Regions from separate parts of the Romboutsia sp. Marseille-P6047 genome, predicted to be linked through region 1. Evidence: riboswitches for the same ligand, from Rfam matches in the RefSeq annotation. Region 1 holds a riboswitch; each other region holds the start of a gene.
What was found. A riboswitch is a leader RNA that binds a small molecule or an ion and turns the genes downstream of it on or off. The one in region 1 is predicted to bind cyclic di-GMP.

Region 1 (5,995 bases):
AACCTCTCTGTATACCAATATGGTCAACATAAGCATATGCTAAACCATAAGGTTGCATCAATCTTATGGTTGTTCTAACATTTGTAGAGTCGTTAGTTGGATCTGTTTCATCATCTTTTAACCCAGAAAATTCAAATGCATCTTGAATTTGACTATTTAGATTATCCACACTTTCACCAATATCTACACCTTCTTCTACATATACCTTATATGCAGCTGATGCAGTTCCTGTGTATAGCAATCTGGTACTGTTAAATTCAAATACATCTACTGTATTTTCAGGATCTTTTTCTAATTTTTCATTATATTCTTTTAATTCTTTTATGAATGCTTCTTTGTCATCTCCTAAGTTATATAATGGGAAAGTTTCGCCACCTTCAATACGAACCACTGGAGCTTTTGCTTGTTGTTCTTTTGTGTACTTATTCACTAAGTATACTGCTCCACCTTTTACAGTTTTATTACTCCATGAATCACTATAAATTTCTGGTACTGTTATAACATTTTTACCTTGCTTTAATTGATACTGTCTTATCCAGTTTGAGTAGAAACCTTCATGTTGAGTAAATGCAATTGATGGTAATGGTGATCCTTCTTCTGATTCAACATATATTGTAAACTCTTCTCCTGGTTTTGCTATTATACCAGTTGATTGTAAGTCTGTACCGAAAGTAGACATTTGTAAATTATTTTTTGCTTTTGCATGTGTATTACCATATTGTGTAAGTGTAAAAATTCTATCTGAATAGTCTTTATCACCTTGTAAAACTTCTTTTGCTAAATCTATATCATGTATTAATTCATCTTTTAGAGGATGATTATTAACCTCTTTTTCTAAATTATTTATTACATCTATATTGTTATATTCATCTTTTAATTCAGACATTGTACCATCTGTAAACATGTTACTTATAACATCTGATAATGAGTCTTCTCTATAAAACATAAATTCCGAAGCAGATGCCCAGTCTTGGTTAGCTTTTTTGAATTTAAATTTTATTCTTTTAAATTTCTCCTCATTAAATTTTATTTCAACTATATCTGAAGTAGATCCTGAATACTTTCCATGACTTACTAAAGTGAAATCATCACCATCATCTGTAAGTGAAGAATATATTTCAAACTCTTGAGCAAAACCTTTCCCCTTAGCTGAATCCTGTCTTGCTCCATATACTATTCTATTTAAACTTGTAACTTCATCTAGTGTAAGTATTACCTCATTTTCAAAACTTGAACTATTAAAATTACCGGTCTCCCAGTGGGTACTAAAATCTCCATCTATAGCTTTAGATATTACTGATGATTCATAGTTTCCACCATTATTAGTTATTGAATTTATCTTAGAGTTGTCTAATTTAAAAAATTTATTATATTCTTCTAAATAACTACTATTAAGTAAGTTAAACTTACTTACTTTAGCTTGATTTGATTGTATATCTTGATTATTTTGATCTGATATATTTGGGACTAACTTATTATCCCCCAATTCATGTGCTAAAACACCTACAGTTCTTACTGAAAAGTTTGAAATGATTGCTGCCATAGTTAATGCTGCTATTTTTCTTTTGTGCATATTTCTCCTCCTGAATAATTTTCCCTCAGAAGTACATTACGTTAGAATAAAAAAGTTACTCAGAAAGAGTAACTTAAAATAGACCTAATAATTTCATACTAAGCTTAAAACAAAAAGTATAATGTACTCTTTGGCAACTGGCTGACATAGTTAAGAAAACCTTAGTCCCTATAGCTTTGTGTCCCTAAGTTTCCTTAGGTTTACCTATTAAATTCATTCAGTATTTTACCATTATTTTCTATACAATGTCAATTACTGTCGTATTATTTATGCTAAGATTATAAATGTATATATCCTAATTATTTTATCGTAAGCAATTTATTGAATTTTTGACATAAGACAGTTATACACTAGATTTTTTTAACTTAGTATTCTTTAATATTTTATACCTTTAATTTTTTTAATTTACAGTAGTGAGCTTGATGTACTTAACTACTAAATATCTTGATTTCACTAGCTTCTACAATAGAACACTTACTAAGTTTAAACTGTCCTTTTTAATTTTAAGGTCTTAATGTTCATAAAGTTTCTAACTCTATCCAATTTATAGAACACTAAAACATAAAATAGTACATTAAAAATTAATAGGTACCTTATACGGTGGTGTTACATATCCTCTTTTAGTTCCCCTTTTTGTATATTTTGCACCTTTACTTAACAAACAAGTTTTTATTCCTTTTGTAGAATTTACATTTAATATACTTGCTATTTCCATACTAGGTTTAAACTTCCAATGAGATTTATCAATCTCCCAATTAAATTCCCTATCTATAGAAATTTCAACCGAGTTATATATTTTAAATTCTTCGTTACTATTGTTGAGTAACTCTAGTTCCTCTGATTCTAAATAATGTTTAACTTTATTTTCTTCCTTAACATGCATTACCTCTCCCCATAGACTTTCTATATCTAAATTATCAATTATGTTAAAATCTATTTCTTTAACAGGAATTATCAAGTACCTTCTATTTCCTGTTTCATCCTTTAGAAAATCATCATTATTAACAGTTGCATAAAAAGAAGTTTTCCTTGGATAGATTACAGTTTTAATAGCATAAGGTCTTCTAAATTCATCATTTTGCTCTGTAGTAAATGCTTTAAGTTTTGATAAATCGCGTTTCAATGTTGCATCTAGCTCACCTAATTCAGATACCCAATATTTGATACATTGATAAACCTTATCTTTATCACTATGGTATAATTCCAGACCTGTTTTTGCATATATTGGTATAAGCTTTTTTATTAATCTGGTTTTCCAAGGCCTTGTCTGCCTTGCAGTATAAGTATTCCTTATATATTTAAATTTCCTTCATTAAAAGGTATCATAGCTGTATTTAACAACCATTTGGTGATAAGTATTTTCTTTAACTTAGGATTAAAATCTTCTGGTGTTATAATAGGATCACATAATTTTTGTATATATTTATAATTACCATCAAACTCCATATAACACTCTCTTAGATAATCTATTACAGGATTTTTAGGACTTGCTTCTCCTATACGATTTACAAATTTATCAATAGTAGCAAATGGTAGCTTAAATCCATATTTAATACATATCGAATGGATATCTACTAGTTGATTATCTAAATTAGTTAGTCTAGTCCTTCTATTTCTACATCTTTTGTAATGTCATTATAGGATGCTGTTATATTATTTGCTTTTAAAATTTCATTCACATTTTCCCTTATTTTTAGTGGTACGTTTTTTTCATCTATATATGGGTAGTTGATAAAGTAACTTTTATTTTCTTCTTCATCACTTTTACAAGTTAGTTCAAAATCTTTCTCTATGTCACATTCTTTTATGGCTTTGCTTGATTATTATAAAACTGAACTGCATTATTTTTATTTACTTTATGATTAGATTTTTTATTTAGATTTGGTAAATTTATTGGTATTCCTAATATTTCATATGCTTTTTTTAGAACTTGTCTAAATGGAATGCTTTCTACTTTTTGTATAAAGTTTATTATTGTTTCTAAGTTTTTTAGGTTGTTTATACTTTCAATATATTCGTTATACATGTTTCCCCCTGTGGTTATTTTTATAGTATAATTTCTGATATTTCTAGTTCTAATGCCTTAGCTATTTTATAGATAGTTTCTTGTCTTGGTGTTCCTTGGCTATTTATTATTCTTGATAATGTCGATGTTGAGATTTTTGATATTGATGCTAGTTTTGTTAATGAATATCCTTTTTGTAGCATTTTTGTTTGTATTAGTTTGGTGTTGATTTTATAATTCATTTTATTTCCTCCTGTTTTGTTTGATTTTGTTTTATGAGTATATAGTATCAAAGATTTTTTGCATATACTTATAATCTATGTTAGGAATTTATGTAATAAAAAATGCCTATCATGCTGAAGTAGCATTATAGGCATCTTAATAAGTTAATCTAATATTTTTCTATATTTATCTTGAATAAAAATACTGGGATTTAAGGTAAATCTGTTGACTCTTTCCAACTTATGCTACAGTCAAATATTACAGAATCTAAAACACTTTCTCTATTTTCTATCATATCTATAAGTAATTTTGTAGCATGTTTCCCTTCTTGATAAGTTGGCTGATCAATGGTTGTTACTGAAGGTGATGCATAAATTGTCCAATTCCAGTTATCAAATCCAATTATACCAACTTGATTTGGTACATCCCATCCTATATGTTTTGCAGCTCTAAATACTTTTTGTAGTACTTTACCATGTGCAGCAAATATTGCTACTTTTTTACTTATATTTATATACTTCATTAACTCTTTACTTAAATCTGTATAAGATAATTGACTTTCCACCTTAACTATATGGCTATTAACACCTATTGACTCTATAGCATCCACAAACCCGTTTTTTCTCTCTATTCTAGTAATAGCTGTATCTAAATCTTCAGATATAAATATAAACTCTTCATATCCTTTATTGTAAAGTTGATTTATAGCTTTAAAAGTAATATCATAATTATTAGTTTTTACGCACTTACCTTTAAAATTAGGACTGACACGATCTACACAAACTATTTTTTTCCCCATTCTCTCAATATATGTAACAAGTTTATCAAATTCAGCTGTAGGCTGTACTATAAATCCATCAACCCCCATATCTAGCATTCTTGCAACATATTTTTTTTCATTTATATATTCAAAATTACTATTTCCAACTATAATTTGATAACCTTCTTTTCGTGCTATATCATCTATTCCTTTTACTATATTATTACTAAATGGATTTGTTATATCTGCAATAATAACCCCTATTAAACGTGACTTTTTTGATTTTAGGCTCTGTGCCATTATGTTAGGACTATAATTGGTTTCTTCAATTACTTGCTCAATCCTTTTTCTGGTATCATCAGACATTTTCTCAAATCGCCCATTTAAATAGAAGGATACAGTTGTTTTTGATGTATTAGCTTTTAATGCTATATCTTTTATTGTTAATTTTTTCCGTTCACTCATCTATGTCTCCTCCTTTTAATTAGCTTCTTCTTACTATTATATCATATTTTATATATTGAGTAGAATAAAGGATAGGTATATAGTTTAATCAGTATTTTATTATTTCTTTTTTTATACCTTCATTATTCTTAGTTATAAGGACTACCTTACCATAAATATGGTATCCATCTACAATCAATAATTTCTTACCTTTAAATATTTCATTATGGCATATTGCAATTATATAAGTATTTTCTTTATTTATTATTTTTATAGCTTCAGCTTCATTATCCTCCAATATTCTACCGTTACAATTTTTAATAGGTATTTTTTCAATACTTATATTACTTTCTTTCTTTGAACTATTAATAACCGTAAGAATTGATGTGAATCCATCTCCTTTTAATGTAGTAATCAATTTATCCTGTAGCTCCATTTGATTATAGTGATATGATACTATTTTTTTCTCAATATATTTATCCAGTTTATTTATATGATGTAATGTTAATGCTCCATTATTTCCTTTACATATAGTTTTTTCATTTTTTAACTCTACATTTTTAGCAAACTGGAAAATTTGATTATATTTATGAGTACCTTCTCCATAAAATCTATCTACTAAAACCCATATGTCAGGTTTTATATATATTACTGATCTATTAGTAAAAATACCTTTACTTATATATCCTAAATGAGATCCTTCTAGGTAATCATATGAATCTTTACTTATAAATGGGTGCTTTATAGGTGTCGCTACTGAACTATATCCCCAAGATCCATTTATTTTTGTAAACTCATCATCATCAACAATAGTAGTGTTATGAGCTTTACAACTTTTTAAATATTCTCTTTCTTCATTTCCTTCTATGTAAGTATATCTACCTGGATCTATTAAGTAATCTTCTCCATTAGCAAATAAACTTATATGAAGTAAGTCTGCATGACCATGCCCACTACCTAAAGTTCCACAGTGAAAGTACATATAGTTATC
Region 2 (5,995 bases), on a different contig from region 1:
ACTCTAGAGGGACTGCCAGGGATAACCTGGAGGAAGGTGGGGATGACGTCAAATCATCATGCCCCTTATGCTTAGGGCTACACACGTGCTACAATGGGTGGTACAGAGGGCAGCCAAGTCGTGAGGCGGAGCTAATCCCTTAAAGCCATTCTCAGTTCGGATTGTAGGCTGAAACTCGCCTACATGAAGCTGGAGTTACTAGTAATCGCAGATCAGAATGCTGCGGTGAATGCGTTCCCGGGTCTTGTACACACCGCCCGTCACACCATGGGAGTTGGGGGCGCCCGAAGCCGGTTAGCTAACCTTTTAGGAAGCGGCCGTCGAAGGTGAAACCAATAACTGGGGTGAAGTCGTAACAAGGTAGCCGTATCGGAAGGTGCGGCTGGATCACCTCCTTTCTAAGGAGAATTGCCTACTGTTTAATTTTGAAGGTTTGTTTTTACATACACCGCTTTGAGGTTGTGATATGGCATGTTATTGTCAAGTAAGCCGAAAGGCGTGGCTTACAAATGACAAGTAACATTGCTATTATCATAGCCTCTTCGCTAGTTTATTGTAAAAAGCGTGGGTGAATAGGAAAGATAAAACCTTATAGTACTTTGAAAACTGCATAACATTTAGTGATATGACATCATTTAATTATATATAGACAAGAAAAGTCTTTAAAATTACAAACTTTAATAACTGGTCAAGTTATTAAGGGTGCAGGGCGGATGCCTTGGCACTAGGAGCCGATGAAGGACGTGATAAGCTGCGATAAGCTTCGGGGAGTTGCACGTAAACTTTGATCCGAAGATTTCCGAATGAGGAAACTCACTTAGAGTAATGTCTAAGTATCGTTAAGTGAATACATAGCTTAGCGAAGGGAACCCGGGGAACTGAAACATCTAAGTACCTGGAGGAAGAGAAAGAAAAATCGATTCCGTAAGTAGCGGCGAGCGAACGCGGAACAGGCCAAACCAATAAAGCTTGCTTTGTTGGGGTTGCGGACACGTCATAAACGAAGAGGTATCGTAAGTGAAGAGAGTTGGAAAGCTCCGCTATAAAGGGTAATAGCCCCGTAGCTGAAACGAGAAGACTTTAGATGTGATCCAGAGTACCACGGGACACGTGAAACCCTGTGGGAAGCAGGAGGGACCATCCTCCAAGCCTAAATACTACCTAGTGACCGATAGCGCATAGTACCGTGAGGGAAAGGTGAAAAGAACCCCGGGAGGGGAGTGAAATAGAACCTGAAACCCTGTACTTACAAGCTGTGGGAGCACATTACTTGTGTGACCGCGTACTTTTTGTAGAACGGGCCAACGAGTTACGTTAAGTAGCAAGGTTAAGCACTTAAGGTGTGGAGCCGTAGCGAAAGCGAGTCTTAAATGGGCGATTTAAGTTACTTGGCGTAGACCCGAAACCGGGCGACCTATCCATGAGCAGGTTGAAGCGAAAGTAAAATTTCGTGGAGGACCGAACCCACGAGCGTTGAAAAGCTCGGGGATGACTTGTGGATAGCGGTGAAATTCCAATCGAGCCCGGAGATAGCTGGTTCTCCCCGAAATAGCTTTAGGGCTAGCCTCAAGGTTGAGAGAAGCGGAGGTAGAGCACTGAATGTCCTAGGGGGTATTGCACTTACCGAAGACTATCAAACTCCGAATGCCGTATTCTTATACTTGGGAGTCAGACTGTGGGTGATAAGATTCATAGTCAAAAGGGCAACAGCCCAGATCGTCAGCTAAGGTCCCTAAATGTACGTTAAGTGGTAAAGGATGTGGGATTGCACAGACAACCAGGATGTTGGCTTAGAAGCAGCCACTCATTTAAAGAGTGCGTAATAGCTCACTGGTCGAGTGATCCTGCGCCGAAAATTTCCGGGGCTAAAACGTACTACCGAAGCTACGGCATCATTATGATGGGTAGGGGAGCTTCGTATGCAGGTTGAAGCATGACCGTAAGGACATGTGGACAGTATACGAGTGAGAATGTTGGCATGAGTAGCGAGATGTGGGTGAGAATCCCACAGGCCGTAAACCCAAGGTTTCCAGGGGAAGGTTCGTCCGCCCTGGGTTAGTCAGGACCTAAGCCGAGGCCGAAAGGCGTAGGTGATGGACAACAGGTTGATATTCCTGTACCACCAATAACCGTTTGAGAAATGGGATGACACAGAAGGATAAGCTAACCGTACTGTTGGTTATGTACGGGCAAGCATTGAGGCAGTTCCTACAGGCAAATCCGTAGGAATAATGCTAGGATGTGATGCGGAGCGAAATTTAGTAGCGAAGTAGCTGATTTCACACTGTCGAGAAAAGTCTCTATCGAGGTTAAAGGTGCCTGTACCGCAAACCGACACAGGTGGGTGAGGAGAGTATCCTAAGGCCAGCCAGAGAACTGTTGTTAAGGAACTCGGCAAAATGACCCCGTAACTTCGGGAGAAGGGGTGCCTGTCTATGACAGGCCGCAGAGAATAGGCCCAAGCGACTGTTTACCAAAAACACAGGTTTCTGCTAAGTCGCAAGACGATGTATAGGAGCTGACGCCTGCCCGGTGCTGGAAGGTTAAGGGGATCTGTTAGAGCAATCGAAGCAGTGAACTTAAGCCCCAGTAAACGGCGGCCGTAACTATAACGGTCCTAAGGTAGCGAAATTCCTTGTCGGGTAAGTTCCGACCCGCACGAAAGGCGTAACGATTTGGGCACTGTCTCAACAACAGACTGGGTGAAATTGTAATACCGGTGAAGATGCCGGTTACCTGCGACAGGACGGAAAGACCCCATGGAGCTTTACTGTAGCTTGACATTGGGTCTTGGTACTACATGTACAGGATAGGTGGGAGACTATGAAGCGTGAACGCCAGTTTGCGTGGAGTCATCCTTGGGATACCACCCTTGTAGTACTGGGACTCTAACCATAGGCCATGAATCTGGTCTTGGGACACTGTCAGGTGGGCAGTTTGACTGGGGCGGTCGCCTCCCAAAAAGTAACGGAGGCGCTCAAAGGTTCTCTCAGTACGGTCGGAAATCGTACGTAGAGTGTAAAGGCACAAGAGAGCTTGATTGCAAGACATACAGGTCGAGCAAGGACGAAAGTCGGACTTAGTGATCCGGTGGTTCCGCATGGAAGGGCCATCGCTCAACGGATAAAAGCTACCCTGGGGATAACAGGCTTATCTCCCCCAAGAGTCCACATCGACGGGGAGGTTTGGCACCTCGATGTCGGCTCATCACATCCTGGGGCTGTAGTAGGTCCCAAGGGTTGGGCTGTTCGCCCATTAAAGTGGTACGCGAGCTGGGTTCAGAACGTCGTGAGACAGTTCGGTCCCTATCCGTCGCAGGCGTAGGAAATTTGAGGAGACCTGTCCTTAGTACGAGAGGACCGGGATGGACGCACCTCTGGTGTACCAGTTGTTCTGCCAAGGGCATAGCTGGGTAGCTAAGTGCGGAATGGATAAGCGCTGAAAGCATCTAAGCGCGAAGCCGACTTCAAGATAAGATTTCCCACCGTAAGGGTAAGACCCCAGGAAGACTACCTGGTTGATAGGTCGAAGGTGTAAGTGCAGTAATGTATTTAGCTTATCGATACTAATAGGTCGAGGACTTGACCAAAATAAATTTAAATGATAAATATTGTAAATGATATGTAGTTTTGAAAGTATTATCATACTTTAATCCTAAAATGTTATATTTGCTGGTGTGGCTCAACGGTAGAGCAGCTGACTTGTAATCAGCAGGTTGTAGGTTCGATTCCTATCACCAGCTCCATTTAAGACTAAGATATTCTTAGTCTTTTTTTGTGTTCAAAAACGAATTTACAGAATATGTAAAAATAAATCGAATGAAAATAGTAGATTTTATCATATTAATTTGATATTATAACAAAAGACAATGATTTTGTCTGAAAAAAATAGAGACAAAGAAGTACGATTTATATATGGGCACTTGAATCGTATGGAGTTACTAGTGCAACCGGCTATGTTTAATTATAAGTCATTTAGAAATGAAACTAATTGATTTATAAACAGATATAGTCTTTTTTATTGCAAAAAGACTAATATCCTTTATTTAAACAAAAAATTATAGAAGCTAAGAAGTATGATTTGTAAATGGGCACTTAAATCATATGGAGCTAGTAGTGCAACCGGCTATATTTTAACTTAACTTAGTTTAGATATTTTAATCTAACTAAATAAGTTAAACTATAGCCTTTTTTTGAAGGGAGAATAGTATGAAAAACAATCTAAAAAGGAAAGTATTATCTATAGTTCTTACAATAGCCATGGTAATAGGGTACATGGTTCCAAATTTAGGTATAGTTAATGCAGAAACAAACGTATTACCAGAAGGATTTACAAGTGTAGCTATAGGTAACAATTACGGTAATGGAAGTGCAATTTTTGACAACACTAGTAAGACATTAGAAATTCAAGGCTCAGGTAACCTAATAGGAAAAGATAAGGGATCAGTTGATAGCTATCAATTTGTAAGTTACCAAGTTAATGGTGATGCTACAATTATAGCTAAATTAGAAAACTTTAATACGAGTAATGCTCCATATGGTCAAGCAGGAGTATTTATGCGTGAAAATAATACTAGCGACAATGCAGATTATTTTGGTGTATATGTAGAACCAAGTAAAGATCAATATAGATATGCTTATAGAGATAACTCTACAGGTGGAACTGGTGCAGCAGCTATATCAGGATTAACAAAAGAATCTAAAAATAAATATATAAAAATTGAAAAGAATAAAACTTCTTTTAAATATTATATAGCTAATGACAAAGATTTTAATGACATAATAGCATCTGGTGGACAAAGTATAAACTCATCATCTACTACATGGAACTTAGGATTTGTAGTAAGTAATGGAGGAAGTACAACATCAGCAGTTGCAAGTTTTAATGATATAACAATAAAAAATGAAAGTGGAATTATTTACACTTCAACAGATATACAAACTCCAGAAGTACCTGAAGTACCAGAAATACCAGAAACACCTGAACTTCCTAACTATGGTGTGGGAACATTACCAGATGGATTTAATAATTCATCAATAGGGAATGACAGTGAAAATGTATATGCTAATTTTGATAAAGATACAAAATCATTCACAGTAAATGGATCAGGTACATATATAGGAAAAGATGTATCATCAACTGATAACTATCAGTTTATAAATTACAAAGTAGAAGGTAACGCTACTATAGTAGCTAGATTAGTAGACTTTGATATGAGTAATGCAAAATATGGTCAAGCAGGTGTATTTGTACGTAATAATAATTCTACTAATGATGCAGACTACTTTGGCGTATATGTAGAACCAAGTAAAAATCAATATAGATATGCTTATAGAGATAATGCATCAGCAAAATCAGGTGCAGCTCAAATAGGTGAATTAAATGCAGATTCTAAAAATCAATATATAAAAATAGAAAGAAATAAAACTCAATTTAAAGCTTATATATCTAAAGACCCAACATTCCCAACCGATAAAACAATAGTAAAAACTCAAACTGTTGTAAATGAAAGTAACACTTGGTATGTAGGATTTGTAGTAAGTAACGGAGGAAGTGAAACTCCAGCAGTTGCTACTTTTGACAATGTAAGAATAGAAAATGAAGATAAACTTTACTATGATTCAACAATAGAAAAAATGCCAGTTGATACAGTAGAAAATGTAAAAGCTGAGGCTAAAGATTTTAAAGTAACTTTAAGCTGGGATGAAGTAAAAGATGCTACTTCATATGTAATAAAAAGATCAACAGAAAAAAATGGAGAATATAAAGAAATAGCAGAAGTTGATTCTTCTAAAACAACATATGAAGATTTAGAAGTAGTAAACTTCCAAACATATTACTATAAGATAATGGCAAAAAATGAAAATGGAAATGCATACGACTCAAAAGAAGTAGTAGCAGTACCAAACAATAGTAATCCAGACAATATACAATATGAAGATAATGCCGCTAATTTCAACATGATAGAAGAACCAAATGATACAGTATCAAATCC
Region 3 (5,995 bases), on a different contig from region 1:
TGTTTCTAAAAAATCAGGAGTAAATGACATAGTTGCTATCTTAGGTCACGAAAGTGAAGTTGTAAAAGAAAGATTACCAAAAGATACTATGATAGCAATGCAAACAGAGCAACTAGGTACTGGACATGCTGTTAAGATGGCTAAAGAATATATAAAAGATGAAGATACTATAGTAGTTTTATGTGGAGATACTCCACTAATAAAGGAAGATACATTAAATAGATTATTCTCATATCACTTAGAAAATGGATATCATGCAACAGTTTTAACAACTAAGGTAGACAATCCAACTGGGTATGGAAGAATAATAAGAGATAGCAATGAAGATTTATTAAAAATAGTAGAACAAAAAGATGCTAATGAAGATGAAAAAGCAGTTAATGAAATAAATTCAGGAATCTACTGCTTCAATGGAAAATCTTTAAGAGAAGCTTTAGATTTAATAGATAATAATAATGCTCAAGGCGAATACTACTTAACAGATACAATATATATAATGAGAGATAAAGGTCAAAAAGTAGGAGCTTACAATGGTTCTACAATAGAAGAACTTATGGGAGTAAACTCTAGAGTTGAATTATCAAAAGCAGAAGCAATAATGAGAAAAAGAATAAATGAAGCTCATATGGTTAATGGTGTAACTATAATAGATACTAACTCTACATACATAGAGTCTGATGTAGAAATAGGAAATGACACTATTATTTATCCAGGGGTAATGTTAAAAGGAAACACTAAAATAGGATGCAACTGTACAATAGAGATGAATTCATCTATAGAAAATTCAACAATTGGAGATAATACAGAAGTAAAAAACTCAACAATAGTTGATAGTATAGTTGGAGAAAATACAACAGTTGGACCATATGCTTATCTTAGACCAAAGAGTAATATAGGGAACCATGTAAAAATAGGTGATTTCGTAGAAGTGAAAAATGCTACTATAGAAGATCACTCAAAGGCTTCACATTTATCTTACATAGGAGATGCACATGTAGGTAAAAATGTAAATATAGGATGTGGAGTAGTATTTGTTAACTATGATGGGAAAAATAAATTTAAATCTGTAGTAAAAGATGGAGCATTTGTTGGTTCAAATTCAAACTTAGTAGCTCCAGTAACAGTTGAAGAAGATGGTTACATAGCTACAGGTTCAACAATAACTAATGATGTGCCAAATGGAGCTTTAGCAATTGCAAGAGAAAGACAAGTTGTTAAAGAAGGTTGGGTAGAAAAGAAAAGAGCTAGAGACAACAAATAAGTTTGATTATTATTTTTAGTTTAGTCTAAAAATTTTAAATATAAATACACAATATATATCAATAGTTTAAATTTTTCGGGAGGATAGGCAATGAATACTAGCGGAAGTGAAATTAAAATAATTTCAGGAAACTCGTCTAAAGAGTTAGCACAAAAGATAGCTGATTATATAGGAGTACCTGTATCAGACTGTCAAGTAGGAACATTCAGTGATGGAGAAATATCTGTAAACATGAATGAGACGGTGAGAGGATGCGATGTTTTCGTAGTTCAATCAACTAACAGTCCAGTTAATGACAACTTAATGGAATTATTAATAATGATAGATGCGCTTAGAAGAGCATCAGCAGGTAGAATAACAGCAGTAATCCCTTACTACGGATATGCAAGACAAGATAGAAAAGCGAAATCTAGAGATCCAATCACAGCTAAGTTAGTTGCGAACTTAATAACAGCTGCAGGTGCAGATAGAGTATTAACAATGGATTTACATGCAGCACAGATACAAGGATACTTTGATATACCACTAGATCACTTATTAGGTGGAAGCATATTAGCTAACTACTTTAATGAGAAGAAAATAGAAGATTTAGTAGTAGTTTCACCTGATTTAGGAAGTGTTACAAGATCTAGAAAATTTGCAACAACATTAGACGGAGATGTTCCATTAGCTATAATCGATAAGAGAAGACCAAAGGCTAATGTCTGTGAAGTTATGAATATAATAGGAGATATTAAAGGAAAGAATGTTATCCTGTTAGATGATATGATAGATACAGCTGGAACAATAACTAATGCAGCTAATGCTCTTAAAGAATTTGGAGCGAAAGATATATATGCTTGTTGTACTCACGGAGTATTATCAGGACCGGCTATAGAAAGAATAGAAAATTCTGCTATAAGTGAGTTAATAGTATTAGATACTATACAACTTCCTGAAGAAAAGAAAATAGATAAGATAAAAGAACTTACTGTAGCTCCTTTATTTGGAGATGCTATAAAGAAGATATTCTCTAACGAATCTATAAGTGTTTTATTTTAATTAAATTAAAAAAGGCTTGTATCCAAAGTTATTTTGGAGCGAGTCTTTTTTTATATAAATTATTATTTAGAATTTAGTAATATTTATACTAAAGTATAAATATGTATTGTTAAAAAGTGGAAAATGGTATATATTTTTTATAGAAAGAAGTTAATAAAAAGTAGAAATCAAAGAAGTATATCTTATATATGGGCACTTTAGGTATACTGAGATAGTAGTGCAACCGGCTATATTATAACAAATTTTGTTTTGATTATAATATGGCCTTTTTTATTACATAAATAGATAGACATAGGGAAAAAATGGTATAATGTATCATGCAAAAGAATAATTTTAATGGTACGAAAGTAGTATATAAATATAGTATTTTACAAAAGAGGTGAATATATGGTTAGTTACACTAAAAGGCGTTTAGGTGATATTTTAGTAGAAGCAGAAAAGATAACATCATATCAACTAGCTCAAGTTTTAAAAGCTCAAAAAACTATGGGTAAAAAATTAGGTGAGATTATAGTCGAGCTTAATATATTAGAAGAAAAAGATATTATTGATGCTATAGAGAAACAAACAGGTATAAAAAAAGTTAATTTGAATGAGATAGAATTTGATAAAAGGGTTATTAAGTTACTTTCTCAAGGATTATGTGAAAAATATACATTAATCCCTTTTGGGATTGAAGAAAATAAATTAAAAATTGCTTTTTCAGATCCACTTAATATATATGCAGTAGATGACATATCTATATCTACAGGATTTGAAGTTGAATCATATATAAGTGATAAAGCGAGTATAAGCAAATTTATTCAAGTTCACTATAGTTCAGAAAAAATGAACTTAGCAGCAGAAGAATTATCAAGAGAAAGTTTAGAATCACAATATATATCTATTAATGTAGAAGATTTAGATGATGTAAAAAGTGCTCCGGCTGTAAAAATGGTAGAGTACTTATTTGCCAATGCAGTTGAAATGAGAGCTTCAGATATACATATTGAACCTTTTGAAAATGAAATAAGAATAAGATATAGAATTGATGGTCAGTTACGTAATATAAATACACTTCCAAAAGAAAGTTTAGGTCCATTAGTTACTAGAATTAAAATATTATCAAATTTAAACATAACTGAAAAAAGAATACCTCAAGATGGTAGAGTAATAGCCAAAATATCTGGAAAAAAGGTTGATTTAAGAATATCTATACTTCCAGTTGTAAATGGAGAAAAAGTAGTTATAAGGGTATTAGATAGAAGTAATTTTAAGGTGGGAAAAGAATACCTAGGAATGGATGATGAAAATATTAAAAGATTAGAGAGAATTATATCAAGTCCGCATGGAATTGTATTAGTTACAGGTCCGACTGGAAGTGGTAAATCTACTACATTATACACTATTTTAAGTGAATTAAATTCATCAGAAGTAAATATTGTTACAATAGAGGACCCTGTAGAGTATACATTAAATGGAATAAATCAAGTAAATGTAAATAATAAAACAAACCTTACTTTTGCTAGTGGATTAAGAAGTATATTAAGACAAGATCCAGATATAGTTATGATAGGGGAAATAAGAGATGAGGAAACAGCTCAAGTTGCAACAAAAGCGGCCATAACAGGACATTTAGTTTTAAGCACATTGCATACTAATGATGCGCCATCTACAATAACTAGATTAATTGATATGAATATAGAACCATACTTAGTATCTACAGCTATTTCTGGGGTAATTGCTCAAAGACTTGTAAAAAAGATATGCCCGCATTGTAAATCACAATATAGTTCAACTACATATGAAAAAAGAATACTAGGTAAGAATGATGATGAGGAACTTTTACTATATAGAGGATTAGGTTGTGGAAATTGCAATTATACAGGATATCTAGGGAGAACTGGTATTTATGAAATTATGGAGATATCAAGAGAACATAGAGATTATATAAATATAAGTAGAGATCCAAATGGTCTTAAAGATATAGCAATTAAAAATGGCATGGAGACATTGGAAGAGAATTGTAAAAAACTAGTTCTTAATGGAATAACAACAGTTAATGAACTTGCTTCGATAACTATGATAAAAAATATATAAGAAAGGGATGATATAAAGTGCCTAAATTTGAATATAGAGCTATAAGCCCTTCAGGAGAAAAGATAACTGGTATACATGAATCAAAATCTAAATTTGAAGTAACGGATATGTTGCGTTCGAATGGGTATTACCCACTAAAAATAGAAGAAAAAATAGAAAGTAAAAATATAGAGATAAATATCTTTCAAAAAATAACTATAAAAGATATAGCTATATTTTGTAGACAGTTTTATACAATGTTAGATGCTGGATTAACAGTAAACTCTGCATTAGAAATATTAGCTCAACAAACTACAAATAAAAAACTTAAAGATATTATAAAAATCGTAGAAGATGATGTTAAGAGGGGGGAAACATTGTCATATGCAATGGGAAAACATTTAGATGCATTTCCAAATTTATTAATAAATATGATTGAAGTTGGCGAAGAAAGTGGAAATCTAGATACAATAATGCTTCGAATGTCAGACCAATATGAAAAAGATAATAAAATAAATAATAAAGTTAGGGTAGCTATGATATATCCAGCAATACTAGCTATAGTGGCAGCATTAGTAGTAGCTATATTAATGATATTTGTAATGCCTTCATTTATTGAAACATTTGAATCTATGGGTACAGAATTACCAGCAATAACAAAATTATTAATGTCTATAAGTGGATTTATAAGTAGTAATATAATATTTATTACATTAGCAATAGTTACACTTTCAGTATTATTTAAGATTTATGCTAAAACAGATCATGGTATGCATACTGTGAGTTACTTGAAGCTAAATATACCGATAATAGACAAATTAAATGAGAAAATAATAGTTTCTAGGTTTACAAGAACGATGTCCCTTTTAATGTCTAGTGGAATACCAATGATAAGAGCGTTAGAGCTAATAGCGGATATAGTTGGAAATAAAATTGCAGAAGAAGTTATATTAAAAATGAGAGAATCTGTAGTTAGAGGTGAAGGAATATATAAACCTATTAGTAACAGTAATATATTTCCTAAAATGATGGCTACGATGGTAAAAATAGGAGAAGAGTCAGGTACATTAGATGACATAATGTATAAAACAGCAGACTTTTATGATGATGAATTAGAAAGTCAAATACAAGCTACTTCAGCAATGATAGAGCCCTTACTTATAGTAGTAATGGGAATTGTAGTAGGATTTATAGTTGTATCTATTATGTTACCTATGACAAGCATGTACGATAGTATATAGTAATTAATAAGTAAAGAGGTGGAGATATTGGAAGCTAAGAAAATAAGTCTAAAAGAGCTTATGAGTATGGATATAAAAGATTTAACAAAAAAGAAAAGAAAAAAAGTTAAAAGTAAGCAACAAAAAGAAAAAGAAATAAAAAATGAGGTAGTTTCATTTGATATTGGAAGTGAGTACACAAAATTAGTAGTAGGCAAATATTATAAAGGAAAATTAATTATAAATAAGTGTCTAGAATTTGAGACACCAAAAAATTGTGTGAAAGATGGATTAATTATAAATGAAAAGATATTAACTGATAAAATTCAAATATTATTTAATGAAAATAAAATAAAATCAAAATATGCAAGTTTCACAACAAACTCAACAACTATTATAAATAGAGAAATCCTAA

Region 2: linked by a shared signal. The riboswitch ahead of EIH23_RS05090 (pectinesterase family protein) and the one ahead of EIH23_RS04895 (NPCBM/NEW2 domain-containing protein) in region 1 are both predicted to bind cyclic di-GMP.
Region 3: linked by a shared signal. The riboswitch ahead of EIH23_RS12565 (GspE/PulE family protein) and the one ahead of EIH23_RS04895 (NPCBM/NEW2 domain-containing protein) in region 1 are both predicted to bind cyclic di-GMP.

What each region holds. Positions count from the first base shown of each region.
Region 1 is NZ_UWOT01000003.1:261,488-267,482, reverse strand. Features, by position in the region: gene EIH23_RS04895 (NPCBM/NEW2 domain-containing protein) at 1-1,573, opposite strand, end outside; cyclic di-GMP riboswitch class I at 1,703-1,788, opposite strand; gene EIH23_RS04890 (VapE domain-containing protein) at 2,148-2,816, opposite strand; gene EIH23_RS16230 (hypothetical protein) at 2,864-3,019, opposite strand; gene EIH23_RS04885 (hypothetical protein) at 3,378-3,599, opposite strand; gene EIH23_RS04880 (helix-turn-helix domain-containing protein) at 3,620-3,820, opposite strand; gene EIH23_RS04875 (LacI family DNA-binding transcriptional regulator) at 4,012-5,025, opposite strand; gene EIH23_RS04870 (alginate lyase family protein) at 5,114-5,995, opposite strand, start outside.
Region 2 is NZ_UWOT01000004.1:20,832-26,826, reverse strand. Features, by position in the region: rRNA gene EIH23_RS05105 (16S ribosomal RNA) at 1-398, shown strand, start outside; rRNA gene EIH23_RS05100 (23S ribosomal RNA) at 687-3,589, shown strand; tRNA gene EIH23_RS05095 (tRNA-Thr) at 3,671-3,745, shown strand; cyclic di-GMP riboswitch class II at 3,881-3,964, shown strand; cyclic di-GMP riboswitch class II at 4,053-4,136, shown strand; gene EIH23_RS05090 (pectinesterase family protein) at 4,209-5,995, shown strand, end outside.
Region 3 is NZ_UWOT01000013.1:63,260-69,254, reverse strand. Features, by position in the region: gene glmU (bifunctional UDP-N-acetylglucosamine diphosphorylase/glucosamine-1-phosphate N-acetyltransferase GlmU) at 1-1,261, shown strand, start outside; gene EIH23_RS12570 (ribose-phosphate diphosphokinase) at 1,352-2,302, shown strand; cyclic di-GMP riboswitch class II at 2,456-2,540, shown strand; gene EIH23_RS12565 (GspE/PulE family protein) at 2,690-4,381, shown strand; gene EIH23_RS12560 (type II secretion system F family protein) at 4,399-5,601, shown strand; gene pilM (type IV pilus biogenesis protein PilM) at 5,629-5,995, shown strand, end outside.